Regions from separate parts of the Streptomyces sp. NPDC041129 genome, predicted to be linked through region 2. Evidence: riboswitches for the same ligand, from Rfam matches in the RefSeq annotation. Region 2 holds a riboswitch; each other region holds the start of a gene.
The links. A riboswitch is a leader RNA that binds a small molecule or an ion and turns the genes downstream of it on or off. The one in region 2 is predicted to bind cyclic di-AMP.

Region 1 (5,623 bases), on a different contig from region 2:
CCCGGGGGAGTACCAGGGCGGCCGGCTCCGGCTCACCGAGTACCGCCGGATCGAGGACGTCGTCCTCATGCGCTACGAACCCACCGCCCCCGGCACCGGCTCGGCGCCGGCCGCCGCCGACCGGCGCTGGCTGGCCACCGCCTGTGAGCTGGCCGCCCTGTGCCCGCCCTCCCGCACGGCGTTCAGCGTCGGCGCGGTGGTGGTGGCCGCCGACGGCAGCGAGCTGGCCCGGGGCCACTCGCGCGAGGGCGGCGACCCCGTGGTGCACGCCGAGGAGGCGGCCCTGGCGAAGCTCGACCCGGCCGACCCCCGGCTGCCCGGCGCCACCGTCTACAGCAGCCTGGAGCCCTGCTCCCGCCGCGCCTCCCGCCCCGCACCCTGTGCCGAGCTGATCCTGCGCGCGGGCGTGCGCCGGGTCGTCACGGCCTGGCGGGAGCCGGACACCTTCGTACCCGGGGCCGACGGCACCGGGGTGCTGGCGGCCGCCGGCGTGGACGTCGTCCTGCTCCCCGAGTACGAGGGCCCGGCCAAGGCGCCGAACGCCCACCTGCTGCCCTGACCGGCGCCGCGCGGAAACGTGTGTGCGGAGCACCCCCGCGCATGGCGTATGCTTGAGACACAACGACGCGGGGTGGAGCAGCTCGGTAGCTCGCTGGGCTCATAACCCAGAGGTCGCAGGTTCAAATCCTGTCCCCGCTACTGAAGACTCAGGGCCGGAATCCAGTTCATGGATTCCGGCCCTGAGTGTTTCCCACTGGACTCCCGCCGGACCCGGGGAAGGCCGCCTCGCGAGTCGAGTGGCGTACGTCACAGCAGGTCATCCGCTCGGGCCACAGCAGTCGCCCGCCTCCCGCGCCCCCGCCACGCTGGTCGTACGTCGAGGACACGGGAGACCAGCAGTGCGCCCTGGTGAGGTGGAGGAGAGCCCGTACGCCAGGGCGGGCGGCCGGCTCCCCGGCGGACCCGTCCCGGATCCGGGCCTCGGTACCGGCCCCGCGCCCGTGCCTCCGGAGCGGTGCCGCCGCCCCGTCGCACACGCCCTGCCCAGCCTCCTCGCCCTCCTGCTCATCGCCGGCGGGCTCCTGTACGACCTGCTCACCCCGCGCGACTTCACCGCCGTGCCCTTCTTCACGGCCGCACCGCTGGTCGCCGCGCCCCTGACCTCGCTGCGCACCACGCTCCTCACCGGGCTGGCCGCCCTGGCCGCCACCTATGTGGTGCACGCCCACTTCGGACCGGGGCTGGACGTCAACACCGTCACCCAGGTCGTCACCGTGGCCACGGTCGCCCTGCTGGCCGTCGCCATCAACCGCGTCGTACGCCTCGGCGACCGGCGGCTCGCCTCCGTCCGGGAGATCGCCGAGGCCGCCCAGCGGGCCGTGCTGCCCGAGCCCGCCCCGCGCATCGCCGGCCTCGACATCGCGGCCCGGTACGAGGCGGCGCAGGAGGGCGCGTTCATCGGCGGTGACCTGTACGCGGTGCAGGACGGCCCGCACGGCGTACGGCTGGTCGTCGGGGACGTGCGCGGCAAGGGCATGGGCGCGGTCGCCGCCGTCGCCGTGGTGATCGGGGCGTTCCGGGAGGCCGCCGAGCAGGAGGCCACGCTGGAGGCGGTGGCCGGGCGGCTGGAGCGCGCGCTGGCCCGCGAGGGCACCCGGCGCGACGGGGTCGACGCGCTGGAGGGCTTCACCACCGTCGTGCTCGCCGAACTGCCGCACGGCGAGGGGGTGGTGCGGATCGTCAACCGCGGTCATCCGCCGCCCCTGCTGCTGCACGCCGACGGCACCCTGCGTGCCCTGACCGCGGACGAGCCCGCGTTGCCGCTCGGCATGGCCGAGCTCGGCCGGTGGCCCGACCGCGCGGCCGAGACCCGTTTCCCGGACGGCGCCACCCTGCTGCTCCACACCGACGGCCTCACCGAGGCCCGTGACACCCACGGCCGGTTCTACGACCCGGCGCGCCGGCTCGCCGGGCGCCGCTTCCCCGATCCGCGCACCCTGCTCACCCGGCTCGCCGCCGACGTCAGGCGGCACTCCGGGGGCGGCATGGCGGACGACATGGCGCTGCTGGCCGTGCGCCGACCCGGCCGATGTGACCAACAGTGATCGGATGGCAGCCCTCCGCTTGCCCGCTGAGTCACCATCAAAAACCCGCTGACTCCTGAAAGCAGGTCAACTCGCCCGTTTTTCACGGTCGTGCGGCGTACGTCCACCCTGGGGAACATTAATGATCAAGCCGAACGGCTTGGAATCTCACAGGTGGGTCTATTAACGTTCGATAACGCAGCGCGGTCGTCCCAGCCGTCACAAGAGGCGGCTCCGTGCGCACGCGCCGAATCCCGCAAGGGAACCGGGGAACCACCACCTTGGGGTGAATCACGCGGATGCCACCGTGAACCGATCCGGTTCCCGGCACGTATACGCGCGTAGGAGACCTTCCTGCTCCGAACCCGTCAGCTAACCCGGTAGGCGGAGGAAGGAAAGGAGTACGCCCGCGTGGCGTCCAACCGGCCTGCCCCCGAAGCCCCATTCGTGCCCAGCCAGCGTGACACCGAAACATTCGGCTACGGCGGCTACCGCGCCGAAGAGGGCCCCTGGGAGGAGTGGAACCCCACCGAGGAGTCCATCCGCCCCGTACGCGGCCGGCACCGCGTCGCCAAGCAGCGCGGCGGCGGACTCGCCCGCAGCTCCACCGTCCTCGGCGTCGGCGTCATAGCGGCCGTCGGAGCGGGCGGCATGGCCAGCGCCCACACCGGAAAGCCGCCGGTGTCCATCTCGATGCCCGATCTGCCCTCCGTCGGCTCCCTGTTCGACGACGACCACTCAGAGGCGTCCGAGGCCACCACGGCCTCGCTCAGCACGGTCGGCACCACCGCCGCCGCCGACAGCGACCAGGACGGCTCCGACGCGGGCGAGACCCTGCGCAACCGGATCATGGCCCAGGCCGAGCAGCAGCAGAGCAAGGCCGACTCCAAGGCCGCAGCGGCAGCGGCGGCCGCCGCCGAGAAGCAGGCCGCCGACGCGGCCGCCAAGGCGAAGAAGGAAGCCGCCGCCAAGGCCGCCGAGGCCAAGGAGGAGGCCGAGGCCGCCGCCAAGAAGAAGGCCGAGGAGGAGCGGCTGGCCGAGCTGGCCAAGCAGTACACGCTGCCCACGTCCTCGTACACGATCACCTCGACCTTCGGTCAGGCCGGCTCGATGTGGTCCTCCGGCTACCACACCGGCCTCGACTTCGCCGCGCCCACCGGCACGCTGATCAAGGCCGTCCACAGCGGCACCATCACCGAGGCGGGCTGGGCCGGCTCCTACGGCTACCGCACCATCCTCACCCTCGACGACGGCACCGAGCTCTGGTTCTGCCACCAGTCCTCGATCAGCGTCTCCGTCGGCCAGAAGGTCAGCACCGGCGACGTCATCGGCCGCGTCGGCGCCACCGGCAACGTCACCGGCCCGCACCTGCACCTGGAGGTCCACCCCGGCGGTGCGGCCACCGGCATCGACCCGATGGCGTGGCTGCACGGCAAGGGCCTCAACCCCTGAGCCGGCCCCGAGCCTCCTGACCGGCCCGGCACCTCGGACCGCTTCCCCGGCCGCCCCGACGCCACCCCGGTGTCAGGGCGGCCGGTCGTGTTCACACACCGTTCGCGAGATCCCGGAATGGGCGGTACCGGGGTGATCGTTGTAACAGGGCATGACTGCTTCTCTGCGCAAACTCGGATCCTCCGACCTCGAGGTCTTCCCGCTCGCCCTCGGCGGCAACGTCTTCGGCTGGACCGCCGACGAGAAGACCTCCTTCGCCGTCCTCGACGCCTACACGGCCGCCGGCGGCAACTTCGTCGACACCGCCGACTCCTACTCGGCGTGGATCGAGGGCAACAAGGGCGGTGAGTCGGAGACCATCATCGGCAAGTGGCTCAAGGCCCGCGGCAACCGCTCCGACGTCGTCGTCGCGACCAAGGTGAGCCAGCACCCGGAGTACCAGGGGCTCACCGCGGCCAACATCAAGGCCGCCGCCGACGCCTCCCTGCGCCGCCTGGACACCGACTACATCGACCTCTACTACACGCACTTCGACAAGCCCGAGGTGCCGGTGGAGGAGATCATCGGCGCCCTGGACGAACTGGTGAAGGCGGGCAAGGTCCGGCAGATCGCCGCCTCCAACATCAGCCCCGAGCGGCTGCGGGCCTCCCTCGACTTCTCCGACCGCGAGGGACTGGCCCGGTACGTCGCTCTCCAGCCCCACTACAACCTGGTCTCCCGCGACACCTACGAGGGTCCGCTGCAGGACCTGGCCGCCGGTGAGGGCCTCGCGGCGGTCCCGTACTTCGCCCTCGCCTCCGGCTTCCTCACCGGCAAGTACCGCCCCGGCGCGACGGTCGACAGCGCCCGCGCCGGCTCGGCCGCCAAGCACCTGGACTCCGACCGCGGCCGGCGGGTGCTCACGGCCCTGGACGAGATCGCCGGCGCGCACGACGCCCCCGTCGCCACGGTCGCCCTCGCCTGGCTGGCCGCCCGGCCGACGGTCACGGCCCCCATCGCCTCGGCCCGCACGGTGGAACAGCTCCCGGCGCTGCTGGGCGTGGCGGAGCTGCGGCTCACCCAGGAGGAACTGGACCGCCTGAACGAGGCCTCCGCCTGACCCCCGGCCGGGGGCGGATGCCCGGTCAGGACTGGTACGGGTTGTACCCCGGGTACCGGGCCGGCGGCACGGGCGGGTTCCCGTACGGCACCGCCGGATATCCGTACGGCACCGCCGGGTGCCCGTAGCCCGGCGGGTGCCCGTAGGCCGTCGGGTGCCCGTACGCCGCCGGGCGGCCGGCGGGCACCGCCGGATACCCGTACCGCGCCCAGTACGCCGAGGCCGCCGGCATCGGGGCCACGGTCCTGGCCGCGTGCTCCAGCGCCGGCCGGGCCACCTCCCGGCGCCGCCACAGCTCGGCGAGCAGCTCCTGCTCCCGCGCGGCGGAGTCGGCGCCGGCCCGTCCCCGCCGCCCCCGGTGGCGCAGGAAGGCCAGGGAGGTGGCGTACGCCTCGTACTGCGCGACCGCCCGCCCGGCGGGCCGCCCGCCGAGGTGGCGGCGGGCGTGATCCCGGGCGGCGCGGCGCGCCCGCATCGACCCCAGGACGAACGGCTCGGCCGGCCCGAGCCACCCGGCGTGGACATACGCCGGCAGCTCCTCCCGCACGGTCCGCAGTTCCCGCTGCCGGGTCCAGACCGCCAGCCAGGTCAGCAGCCCGAACGCGGGCACCATGAAGGCGGCGTAGACGGCGAGGAACCCGAACTGGCCGAAGGTCGCGGAGCCGTTCCACAGGGCGTGCATGCTCATCGCCAGCAGCAGTCCGCCGAGCGGGACCAGCACGCGCCGGGCGGGCTGCCGTTCGGTGGAGAGCGCGGCGACACCGAAGCCGATGCCGGTGAACACGGTGAACAGGGGGTGCGCGAACGGGGACATCACGACGCGCACGAAGAAGGTCGCGGCGGTGACGGAGGCGATGCCGTGGCCGCCGCTGAGCTGGTCGGTCCCGAAGGCCGTGCCCAGGTAGAGGATGTTCTCGGTGAACGCGAAGCCGGTGGCGGTGACCCCGGCTATCACCACGCCGTCGACGATCCCGGTGAAGTCCCGTCT
Region 2 (5,623 bases):
TGTGCCTTACCTCCGTCGTCGGCGGCGGCTGTCCCCACACTGGTCCACCTGAGCCGCCATTCTCACCCGAATCGGTGAGGAGTGGTGATTTCCGTGGTTTCCATATGACCAAATCGGCCGTGAGGAAGCGTCAGACCGTGGCACCAAGTCCGTGTACGCCTGCGGTATGACGCCCGAGGGCGGTGCCTCCCCCGACCCGTAGGGGTCGTGCGGGAAACACCGCCCTCGGTCTGCGACAGGGGGGCTCAGCCGGCCCGGTGCACCACCGCGTCGCACAGTTCGAGCAGCGCCGCCTTGGAGTCGCACTCCGGCAGCGGGGCCAGCGCGGCGCGCGCCTCCTCGGCGTAGCGGACGGTGTCCCTGCGGGCCTGCTCCAGCGCGGGGTGGGCGCGGAGCGCGGTGAGCGCCTCCTCGAGCCGGGCGTCGTCGCCGAGGTCGGAGTCGAGCAGCTCGCACAGCGCGATGTCCTCGGGCAGCCCCAGCCGGGCCGCGCGCTCGCGCAGCCGGAGCACGGGCAGCGTCGGGATGCCCTCGCGCAGGTCGGTCCCCGGGGTCTTGCCGGACTCGTGCGAGTCGGAGGCGATGTCCAGGACGTCGTCGGCGAGCTGGAAGGCGACACCGAGCCGCTCGCCGTACTGGGTGAGCACGTCGACGACCCTCTCGTCGGCGCCGGACATCATCGCGCCGAACCGGCAGGAGACCGCCACCAGGGAGCCGGTCTTGCCTCCCAGCACGTCAAGGTAGTGCTCGACCGGGTCGCGGCCGTCCGAGGGGCCCGCGGTCTCCAGGATCTGGCCGGTGACCAGCCGCTCGAACGCGAGGGCCTGGACCCGGACCGCCTCGGGGCCGAGGTCGGCGAGGATCTGGGAGGCGCGGGCGAAGAGGAAGTCGCCGGTGAGGACCGCGACGGAGTTGCCCCAGCGCGTGTTGGCGCTGTCCACCCCGCGCCGCACGGACGCCTCGTCCATGACGTCGTCGTGGTACAGCGTGGCCAGGTGGGTCAGCTCCACGACCACGGCCGACGGAACGACACCGGGCGCGTACGGGTCCCCGAACTGCGCCGCGAGCATCACGAGGAGCGGCCGGAACCGCTTCCCACCGGCCCGTACGAGGTGCTGCGCGGCCTCCGTGATGAACGGGACCTCGCTCTTGGTGGCCTCGAGCAAGCCTTCCTCGACAGCCGTCAATCCGGCCTGGACATCGGCTTCCAGAGCCTGGTCCCGCACGCTCAGCCCGAACGGCCCGACGACGGTCACGAGGGGTCTCCTGTCTGCTGGTGTCTGCTGGCGATTACACGGTTTGTCGATAGGTCGCTGCCCTCACTCAAGTCAGCGTATCCGGTCCTGTTTCGATCACCGAGGGCGCCCACCGGTCCGGCACGGAGGGCATCGGACCATGATCGGCGCACTGCCGACCACCCGATAATACGGACATTAGACGCCTTAATGCGCCTTTTGCGACGCGAGGTAAATCGGCCACGCGCCATCCGCAGGGCACTCCGTCATCGTTTCACCCCTCACGCCCAAATCCCCCATGTCTGATTTGGAATACTTTGCTATTTCGTGAATTGGGTCACGCGCCCGGATCCGGCCGCCGGACCCGGCCACCACCCACTTCCCCTTGCCCCGTCGGCCAGTTGGGCATTGGCAGTCGCAAAGGATCAAGCACCCAAAACGGAACAGAACAAGGTCAACTTGGTCTTTACGTGAATCCAACACTTGTTCCGGACATGTGCTCTCGCATACGTTCCCGGCCAGTCGAGCGGAACGCCGAATCCTGCCGCCGCCCGACATCACCCATCGACGAACTCATTCGTACGGCAGGAGCGGGGGACCCAGGTAAGTTCGCCGGACCCGACGACACGTGTCGTCACCGGAACGGCAAGGGGTTAAGTCGTGCCGCCTCGGGGGCGGCACGGCCGGGCACCTCCCCGCCCGAACCCGACAGCTCACCTCGCAGGCGACGGAGAGGAACCTCGCATGCCTGCTGCCGCTCAGCCCCGCCGCGTCCGCACCAGCCGCCTCGTCCGCAAGCTCGCCGTCCTCGGCACCGGTGCCGCCGTGCTGGCCCTTCCGGTCGTCGGCGCGACCAGCGCCTCCGCGGCCGACTCCACCGGCTCGACCGGCACCACCCTCGCCGGGTACCCGAACAACCTCGACGGCTGGATCCGCGAGTCCCTCGCGATCATGGCGGAGAAGCACATCCCGGGCACCTACAACGGCATCCACCGCAACATCATCCGCGAGTCCTCGGGCAACCCGCGCGCCATCAACCTGTGGGACTCCAACGCCGCCAAGGGCATCCCGTCCAAGGGCCTGCTCCAGGTGATCGACCCGACCTTCAACACCTACCACGTGGCCGGAACGGCGTTCGACCCCTACGACCCGGTCGCGAACATCACCGCCGCCTGCAACTACGCGGCCGCCCGCTACGGGTCGATCGACAACGTCTTCGGCGCCTACTGACCGGCGTTCGCGGCGGGTGCCACCTGACCGGCACCCGCCGCGAGCCGCTGTTCGTGTCCCGGTCAGCCGGCCGGGAACAGTCCTTCGAGGACGACGGCGACGCCGTCGTCCTCGTTCGACGTCGTGACCTCGTCCGCGACCGCCTTGAGTTCGGGGTGGGCGTTGGCCATGGCGACCCCGCGGCCCGCCCAGTCGAACATGGGGATGTCATTGGGCATGTCGCCGAAGGCCAGCGCCTGTTCGGCGGCGACCCCCAGATGACCGGCGGCCAGCGCCAGCCCGGTCGCCTTGGTGACTCCGCACGGCTGGAGCTCCACCGTGCCCGGCCCCGACATGGTGACCGTGGCCAGCGATCCCACCGCAGCGCGCGCGGTCGCCGCCAACTCGTCGTCCGAGAGCGCGTGATGGCGCAGCAGCACCTTGCTGATGGGCTCACGCCACAGGTCGTCGCGCCGGTCGACCCGCACGGCGGGCAGGGTGGGGTGGGGCATCAGATAGCCGGGCTCGATCAGCGTGAGCCCGTCCACTCCGTCCTGGTCGACGGCCGCGAAGACCTGCCCCACCTCCGCCTCGATCTTGCCGAGCGCGGTCTCCGCCAGTTCCCGGTCCAGCCGCACCGACCACAGCAGGCGGCCGGTGCCGGCGTCGTAGACCTGCGCTCCCTGCCCGCACACCGCGAGCCCCGTGCAGCCGAGGGCGGCCAGGAGCGGCCGCACCCGGGGGGCCGGCCGGCCCGTCACCACCAGGTGCCGGGCACCGGCCCGCGCCACCCGCTCCAGTGCGGCGAGCGACCGGTCGGAGACGGTGTCGTCGCCGCGCAGCAGCGTCCCGTCAAGGTCGGTGGCGATCAGTGCGTATGCGGGAGGTGCGGCCATGATCAGAGAATACGGACCGCACGCCCCGCCGACTCACCCGGTTCCTGGCGGACTTGGGGCCCGGAGACGAGCGTCACCCGGGTCGGCCGTGGGCGGCGGCCAGGTGCCTCACCAGGCGTGGTGAGGCGAACTCGGTGCCGCACACGAAGCGCATCACCGGACCGTAGGAGGACGCCGCCGGGAGACCGGTGAAGTACAGGCCGGGGACGGAGGAGACATAGCCGGCGCCCAGCCTCGGGGCGCCCCGGCTCACCGCCAGGCGGGTGCGCAGTCCGTGCCCGAGGAAGTCCATCGCGGCGATGTCCACGCGGTATCCGGTGGCCGCGACGACGTGATCGGCGGCCAGCCGCTCGACGCGGCCGTCGTGGGTGCGGACGGTGAGCACCGGGCTGCCGTCCGGGGCCGCGGCACCCAGCACCCGGTCGACCTGATGGACCTGGACCTTGCCCTCGAAGCGGTCGCGCAGCCACCAGGCACCGAGCGGACCGAGGACCCTGCGGACCAGGTGGTGACGGGTCCGGGCGGGCAGGAAACGGTACGCCTGGGCGTAGTTGCTGAGCGCCCACAGCGACCATGCGCGGCCGAACGGCGACTCGGGGCGCAGCCTCGGCTGTTGCCAGGGCGGGGCACCGAACGCGACCCGGCCCCGGCCGCGCGAGACGACGCGCACCCGGGCGCCGGCCTCGGCCGCGAGGGCCGCGGTCTCCAGGGCGGACTGGCCCGCGCCGATGACGATCAGCTCCTGGCCCGAGAAGCGGCCGAGGTCGTGGTGCTGGGAGCTGTGGGAGACCGGGGAGGTGGGCGCGGGCCCGTCGGCGGCCGCTCCGGCCAGTTCCGGCGGGAGGTGGGCGAGCCCGGACAGACCGGTGGCCACCACGACCGCGCGGGCGGTGAACGACTCCCCCGAGTCCAGTTCGAGTTCGAAGGCGCCGCGGCCGCCGCGGTCCACGGAGACCACCCGGACCCGCTCCAGGCCGGGGACGAGCCGCCGCTGGAACCACTCGCCGTAGGCGATGAAGGTCTCCACCGGGATGATGTCCTCGTCGGTGACCAGCCGGCGCACGCCGGCCGCGTCGCAGTAGTCGGCGAGGGTGTGGCCGGGTTGCGGGCAGTCGAAGCTGGAGGCGACCGGGGTCGACTTGAGGAGCATGCCCTCGGGCATGTGGTCGCGCCAGCTCACCATGGGGTCGCCGAAGACGCGGACGGGGATGCCGCGCGCCCGCAGATGGGCCGCGGTGGACAGGCCGAACGGCCCGGCCCCGATGACTGCAACCGGTCGGATCACGAAGTCCCTCCCAGGACGCGGTGCGCCACCTTCGTGGCCTTGCCTACTTCGTGGCGTGCGGGGTGCCGGCGCCGCGGCGGCTGGTCCGCCACAGCTGATGGAGGTGCTTCGCGCCCGGGCGCACGAAGCGGGCGAGCATCGTGACGAACGGCAGCGGATCGTCACCCGCGAACCATGCCAGTTCGGTCCCGCTCGCCCTGGCCGGCGCGTGCGGCGTCGTGTAGCCGCTGCGGCGGTAGGCGAGCAGGGCGGGCAGGTCGATGTTCTCCACGATGTAGCGGCGGCCGGCGCGCTGCTCCCCCTGCGGAACGGGGCGGCCGGTCAGGTTCAGGTGCATGGCGCGTACGACGTCGACGCCCGCATCGGTCTCGAAGAGCCGGAACTGGGCGCCCATACGCGGGTTGAAGTCGAGGAGTTTGTACTGCCCGTCGCGCCGGTCGAAGCGCAGGTCGAGGTCGATGACGCCGCTGAAGCCGATCTCCTTGATGAAACGGGCGGCGAGGTCGGCGAGTTCCGGGTTGTCGACGACGTACGCGTTCGCCGTCATCCCGGCGTGCGGCGGCCAGGAGCGTACCTTGACGCCGGTGAACAGGACGAGCGGCACGGAGTCGGCGTCGAAGCAGGCGTGCACGATCCAGTCCTCGGCCTCCTCGCGCGGCAGGTACTCCTGGAGGATCACGCCGGGCCGCTCCCCCCAGTCGCGGGCGAGGGCGAGCAGTCCCTCGCGGCCGGCGATCCTCGTGGTGCCGTTGACGGCGGGCCGTCTGCGCCGTAGGAACGCCTCCCGGTTCTTGGCCACCACCGGGAAGCGGGCCGTGTCGGCGAAGGCGACGATCTCGTCGTACGACCGCGGGAACGCGGCCGGCGGGCTCGGGACGCCGTGTTCCGCGCACAGTTCGTGCAGTCCCTGCTTGCTGGCGAGCCGGCGGGGCAGTGCGGGGTCGACACGGGGGAAGAGGAAGGGGCCGGCCAGCTCCTCCTGGTGCTCGGCGATCAGG
Region 3 (5,623 bases), 180 kb from region 2:
GGCGTAGGTGGTGCGGGGCAGGGAGATGCCCGCGGAGCGGTAGGCGGCCTGCACCAGTCCCGAGCAGTCGAAGGCGCTGGGCCCGGTCGCGCCCCACACATAGGGACTGCCGAGCTTCTGGTAGGCGTAGGCGACGGCCGCGGCCGCCCGGGAGTCGGAGGCGGCGACGGACCCCGCCTGCTCCAGGGCCGCCCGGGTGTCCGAGGCGGAGCGCGAGGCGTGCCCGGCGGTGGTGCCGTCGCCGGCGATCCGTGACCGCTCCGGGGGAGTGAGCCGTGCCAGCAGCCTGCGCGCCTCGCCGAGTTTCGCGGTGACGGTCTGCTTGTGACCTCGTGCCTCCGCCTGCCGCGACCGCAGTGACTTCAGCTCGACACGTGAGGCGCCGCGCAACTGCTCGATCTCGCGGAGCTGTTCCCGCACCCGCGCCACCGTCCCGGCCTGCCGGTCGCCCGCCCGCTCCGCGAACGCGGCCCCGTCCAGGTAGCGGTCCGGATCGCTGGACAGCGCGAGCTGCCAGGAGGGGTCGATCGCGCCGTCACGGTACTGCGCCGCCGCCAGTGAACCGAGCGCGTCACGTGCCGTGTTGAGCTTCTGCTGCCTGCGGGCGGCCTCGTCCCGCAGCGAGTTCAGCCGCCGCTGGGCGGCGTCCGCCTTCTCCTTCGACCCGTTGTACTTCTCGGTGGCGGCCTCCGCCTCCTGGTACAGCTTGTCGACCTTGGCCTTCACCTCGGCCGGCGTCAGCTGCGGCTCGGCGTTGCCCGTGCCCTCCAAGGCCGTCGCGGTGGCCGCGCCCGCCAGGGCGAGGGTGACGGCCGTGCGGGCCGTGTTACCGCCGAGCGAGCGCTGTCGGGGCTTGCGGTGCGCTGCCACCTGGACCGTCACGTCCTTCCATGGGACCTCTGCGGCCGAGCGGTAGGGGTGTCCGGCGGCCGCCCGCACAGGGGAACGGGCCGCCGCTGGACCTTTCTCGGCGGAGGTGGCCGGCGGCCGCCCCTGGCCCGGGCGGCGGTGGGAAGCCGGTCACCTGGGGGAGGACGCTAGGCCGGACTGTGACAGGTTGGTAACGCACTGTACGGAAGTGGCCGAGGCGGACCGAGCTGCACCTGTGCGTGATCGCATTGCCGGGCCATGGCTGTCGCCTTCACGCTGCGTAGTGACCGAAGCGCGGATTGAGGGGCCCACGGGGACCGTGTGGTGCTATGCGGCGCATATATGCAAGATCCCTCGCGTGGAGAGCGGCCGTCGACGGGCCCGGTGACCGGCCGTCCGGGACCCCCTCATAGGCTCCGGGTCATGGACGTACTCATCCATCTCCTCGTCGGCCTGCACATCATCGGCATCGCCGCGCTGCTCGGCGGTTTCCTCACCCAGATGAAGGCGATGGGCCGGGGCACGGCCCGGTTCGTCCCCGGGATGCTGCACGGCGCGTTCACCATGCTGGTCACCGGCGTGGCCCTGGTCGGGCTCAACGAGGCCGACGGCCACCACGTCAACACCTTCAAGATCGGGGTGAAGCTGGCCCTGCTGATCGTGATCCTCGGGCTGGTCTACGTCCAGCGCGACGAGGAGCAGGTGGACAAGCGCGTCTTCGGGCTCGTAGGCCTGCTGACCATGGCGAACATCTTCATCGCCGTGCTGTGGACGTGAGCCTCAGCGCGCCTTGACGAGGCCGGCGCGGGCGGCGAGCACCGCGCCGGCCGCGACCGCCAGCCACACCGCCACTGCCAGCCACAACAGCGCCTCGCCCAACCCCCGCAGCCACTCGATGCCCAGGACCGCCGCGACCGACAGGACCGACGCCGCCGTCATGCCCAGCGGGAAGACGGTCGACCACCGCCGCACGTCGAAGCGCAGCCGCGGCCGGGCCACCTCGGCGGCCAGCAGGACCAGGCAGCAGGCGAGGTCCAGGACCAGCAGCGCGGCGGTGACATTGCGCAGCACGCCCCGGTCGTCGTCGTTCCACAGGTACAGCCGCGCACTGTCGGCGGCCAGCAGCTTCGCCCCGGCCAGCGCCGAGATGGCGAGCGCCCCGCCCGCGATCCAGTGGTCGCCGGCACCCTCCAGCACCTGCCGCGGGTCGAAGCGCGCCAGCGCCAGGCCGTAGAGGACCAGGCCCAGCCAGAACAGCACCAGCGCGGCGTGCGCGAGCCATGCCGTGGTCTCGGCCGCGGCCAGTGTGGCCGCCAGCACCGCGAGCCCCTGTGTGGCCACACAACACAGGAAGACCGCACCCGGCATGCGCCGTCCCCAGTGCCGTACGACGAGAAGCAGCAGCGCCGGCCACATCAGTACCGCCAGCGCCAGGGCGGCCTCGGCCAGGGTCTGCCAACCGAGCAGCGAGAGCCGGGTGCCGAGCACCGCCGTGGCGGCGACGGCGGTGAGCGCGCCCGGGCTCTTCGCCTCGGCCAGCCACAGCGGCCGCTGCGTCACCAGCCGTACGGCGAAGTCGGCGGCGAGCGCCACCCAGGCGAGGCAGGCCAGCCACAGGAAGACCAGCGACACCGCCTCGGGACCGGTCAGGTGCAGACCCACCGACACGATGCCGCTCGCCATGACGGCGGCCCCCGCCGCCGGCGGTCGCCCCGCCCACCACGTACGCAGACAAGAGAAGCCGGGCATGGGCATGCGCCCGATGCTAGGGAGCGGCGACGCCCGCGCCCGCGGGGCACGCGCGCGCAGGGCCCGAAAAGAGCACCGTCAGGCCGGACGCACCACCCGGTGGACGACCGACTCGCCCGCAAGGTGGACCGGCTCCTCGCGCACGTACGCACCGGGGCGCGGGGCGTGGATCATCGTTCCGTCGCCCGTGCACAGACCCACATGGCTGTTGTCGTTGTGGAAGAAGACCAGATCACCGGGGCGCGCGTCGGCGAGCGGGACGGCGGTGCCCATGGCGGCCTGGTCACGCGCGGCACGCGGCAGGGTCACGCCGGCGGCCTTCCATGCGGCCTGGGTGAGGCCCGAGCAGTCGTAGGAGCCGGGCCCGCTGGCACCTGAGACGTACGGCTTGCCGATCTGGGCGCGGGCGAAGGCGATCGCCTTCTCGGCCTTGGTGACGGGGGCCGGCGGGGTGACGGCCGGCACGCTCACCGGCCGCGCCGCGGACCGCGGCCGCTCCGGGGCACGGACCGGGACCGAAGGCGGAGCCAGGACCGAGGTGAGAGCCGGATCCGGAGCGGGGATCGAGCCGAGAGCGGGGTCCGGAGCCGGGACCGCAGGAGGAGCCGGAGCCGGGACCGCAGGAGGAGCTGGAGCCGGTTCCGGGACCGGAGCCGTCCGCCGGGACAGCAACTCGCGCGCGGTGGCGAGCTTGTGCTGGACGGCCGCCTTGGCCGCCTTCACGTCGTACGGCGCGGTGACCGGCGCCTCGGGGGCCCTGGGGGCCTTCCCGCGCTCGGCCGCGCCCTTCACCCGGGAGGCCAGCCGGTTCATCAGCCGGCTCTGGGCGAAATGGTCCTCCGGGTACTCCGCGAGCAGCGAGCCGGCCGCCTCGGGAGCCGCGGCGAACGGAGCCAGCCCCTCGCGGGCCTTCGTGAACAGGCCCGGCCGCCGGACGGTCTCCCCGCGTGGAGCCTCGGCGCGAGCCCGCTGCACGGCCGCGGGTTCCTCCTCCGGGTCCGCCCTGCGGTACAGCTCGTCGATCTTCTTCTCGATCTCCTCCACACTCGGCCTGCCGTCGCCCGTGGAGGAGGCGGAGGCCGAAGCGGCCCCGGCCGTCTGGGACAGGACGGCCACGGAGGTGAGGGCGGCGGTGGCCAGGACGGGGGTGCGGATGCCCGTCCCGCGGGTTCCCGGGGGACCCGGCTTGCGGTGCGACGCCAAGGGTGGCGACTCCTTCCAACGTGCCGCCTACCGGGTTAGCTGTCGGGTTCGGGCGGGTGGTTCGGAAGGGTTGCCCTACGGCGTCGTCCCGGGCGGGAGTCGGCCGATTCACCCCAGGATCGGTGGGTCCCCGGCTCCGGCCGCCGCGAAGGGGGGGCACCGGACTCGGCGGAGGCCGCGCGGCCCGGCGAGGTTCGCCGGTGGGGGTCGTGCGGCCTGACGGCAACCTAGCCAACTCGTGTGACTCCTGTGAAGGTTGCTGTGCCATATGTCCGATACATTTCCGTGACCCGGGGCCGGTTTCATACGCGCGTGACAAGGCGCTTTCGCTGTGTGAGGAGTTCGGCAGCCCCCTTCGCGCGATGGCCGACGCGCCGGCACGGCGTGCTGTCGCGGACCTCACGGGCTCCGACTTTCCGGTGCCGGGACCGGTTGTCGGTGCGGCCCCCTAGACTCGTAGAGCGATGAGCAGCCTCTTTGACGACAGCTTCCTGGCGGACCTCCAGGCCCCTCGCGGGCACGCGGAGGAGCCCCCGCCGCCGCCCGAGGACGATCACGCTCCGGAGCCCCTTCCGGACGATCTGTTCGGCGGGAAGTTCGACGTGCCGCCGGACCGGGACACCCACTACCGCGACGGCGCCCCGCGTCCCGTGATCGACCCGGACGCGCTGCTGCGGGGGCTGAACGACAACCAGCGCGCCGCGGTCGTACACGCCGGCTCGCCGCTGCTCATCGTGGCCGGCGCGGGCTCCGGCAAGACCCGTGTGCTCACCCACCGCATCGCGCATCTGCTCGCCGCGCGGAACGTGCACCCGGGCCAGATCCTCGCGATCACCTTCACCAACAAGGCCGCCGGCGAGATGAAGGAGCGGGTCGAGCAGCTCGTCGGCCCGCGCGCCGGCGCGATGTGGGTGATGACCTTCCACAGCGCGTGCGTGCGCATCCTGCGGCGCGAGTCGAAGAGGCTCGGCTTCACATCGTCCTTCTCGATCTACGACGCCGCCGACTCCAAGCGCCTGATGGCCCTGGTCTGCCGCGACCTCGACCTCGACCCCAAGCGCTACCCGCCGAAGTCCTTCAGCGCCAAGATCAGCAACCTGAAGAACGAGCTGATCGACGAGGAGGACTTCGCCGCCCAGGCCACCGACGGCTTCGAGAAGACCCTCGCCCAGGCCTACGCGCTCTACCAGTCACGGCTGCGCGAGGCCAACGCGCTGGACTTCGACGACCTGATCATGACGACGGTCAACCTGCTGCGCGCCTTCCCGGACGTCGCCGAGCACTACCGCCGCCGCTTCCGGCACGTCATGGTCGACGAGTACCAGGACACCAACCACGCCCAGTACGCCCTCGTACGGGAGCTGGTGGGCACCGGGCAGCACGACGAGGACGTACCGCCCGGCGAGTTCGACCTGCCGCCCGCCGAACTCTGCGTGGTGGGCGACGCGGACCAGTCGATCTACGCCTTCCGGGGTGCGACGATCCGCAACATCCTCCAGTTCGAGGAGGACTACCCGGACGCGACGACGATCCTGCTGGAGCAGAACTACCGCTCCACGCAGACCATCCTGTCCGCCGCCAACGCGGTCATCGAGCGCAACGAGTCCCGCCGCCCGAAGAACCTGTGGACCAACGCCGGCCAGGGCGCGCGGATCACCGGCTACGTCGCCGACACCGAGCACGACGAGGCCCAGTTCGTCGCCGACGAGATAGACCGCCTCACCGACGCGGGCGAGGCGAAGGCCGGGGACGTCGCCGTCTTCTACCGCACCAACGCCCAGTCCCGTGTCTTCGAAGAGGT

Region 1: it holds a riboswitch for cyclic di-AMP, as region 2 does, so the genes downstream of both, ACZ6B1_RS32300 (M23 family metallopeptidase) here and ACZ6B1_RS08785 (transglycosylase SLT domain-containing protein) in region 2, are expected to answer to the same signal.
Region 3: it holds a riboswitch for cyclic di-AMP, as region 2 does, so the genes downstream of both, ACZ6B1_RS09725 (C40 family peptidase) here and ACZ6B1_RS08785 (transglycosylase SLT domain-containing protein) in region 2, are expected to answer to the same signal.

What each region holds. Positions count from the first base shown of each region.
Region 1 is NZ_JBVIYV010000014.1:16,349-21,971, reverse strand. Features, by position in the region: gene ACZ6B1_RS32315 (dihydrofolate reductase family protein) at 1-559, shown strand, start outside; tRNA gene ACZ6B1_RS32310 (tRNA-Met) at 626-699, shown strand; gene ACZ6B1_RS32305 (PP2C family protein-serine/threonine phosphatase) at 900-2,105, shown strand; cyclic di-AMP (ydaO/yuaA leader) riboswitch at 2,320-2,486, shown strand; gene ACZ6B1_RS32300 (M23 family metallopeptidase) at 2,496-3,536, shown strand; gene ACZ6B1_RS32295 (aldo/keto reductase) at 3,688-4,635, shown strand; gene ACZ6B1_RS32290 (PrsW family glutamic-type intramembrane protease) at 4,661-5,623, opposite strand, start outside.
Region 2 is NZ_JBVIYV010000002.1:137,190-142,812, reverse strand. Features, by position in the region: gene ACZ6B1_RS08790 (polyprenyl synthetase family protein) at 246-1,256, opposite strand; cyclic di-AMP (ydaO/yuaA leader) riboswitch at 1,791-1,977, shown strand; gene ACZ6B1_RS08785 (transglycosylase SLT domain-containing protein) at 1,980-2,465, shown strand; gene ACZ6B1_RS08780 (HAD family hydrolase) at 2,528-3,340, opposite strand; gene ACZ6B1_RS08775 (FAD-dependent oxidoreductase) at 3,414-4,625, opposite strand; gene ACZ6B1_RS08770 (carboxylate--amine ligase) at 4,669-5,623, opposite strand, start outside.
Region 3 is NZ_JBVIYV010000002.1:320,216-325,838, forward strand. Features, by position in the region: gene ACZ6B1_RS09710 (C40 family peptidase) at 1-870, opposite strand, end outside; gene ACZ6B1_RS09715 (hypothetical protein) at 1,294-1,647, shown strand; gene ACZ6B1_RS09720 (tellurite resistance/C4-dicarboxylate transporter family protein) at 1,651-2,625, opposite strand; gene ACZ6B1_RS09725 (C40 family peptidase) at 2,698-3,822, opposite strand; cyclic di-AMP (ydaO/yuaA leader) riboswitch at 3,831-4,003, opposite strand; gene pcrA (DNA helicase PcrA) at 4,287-5,623, shown strand, end outside.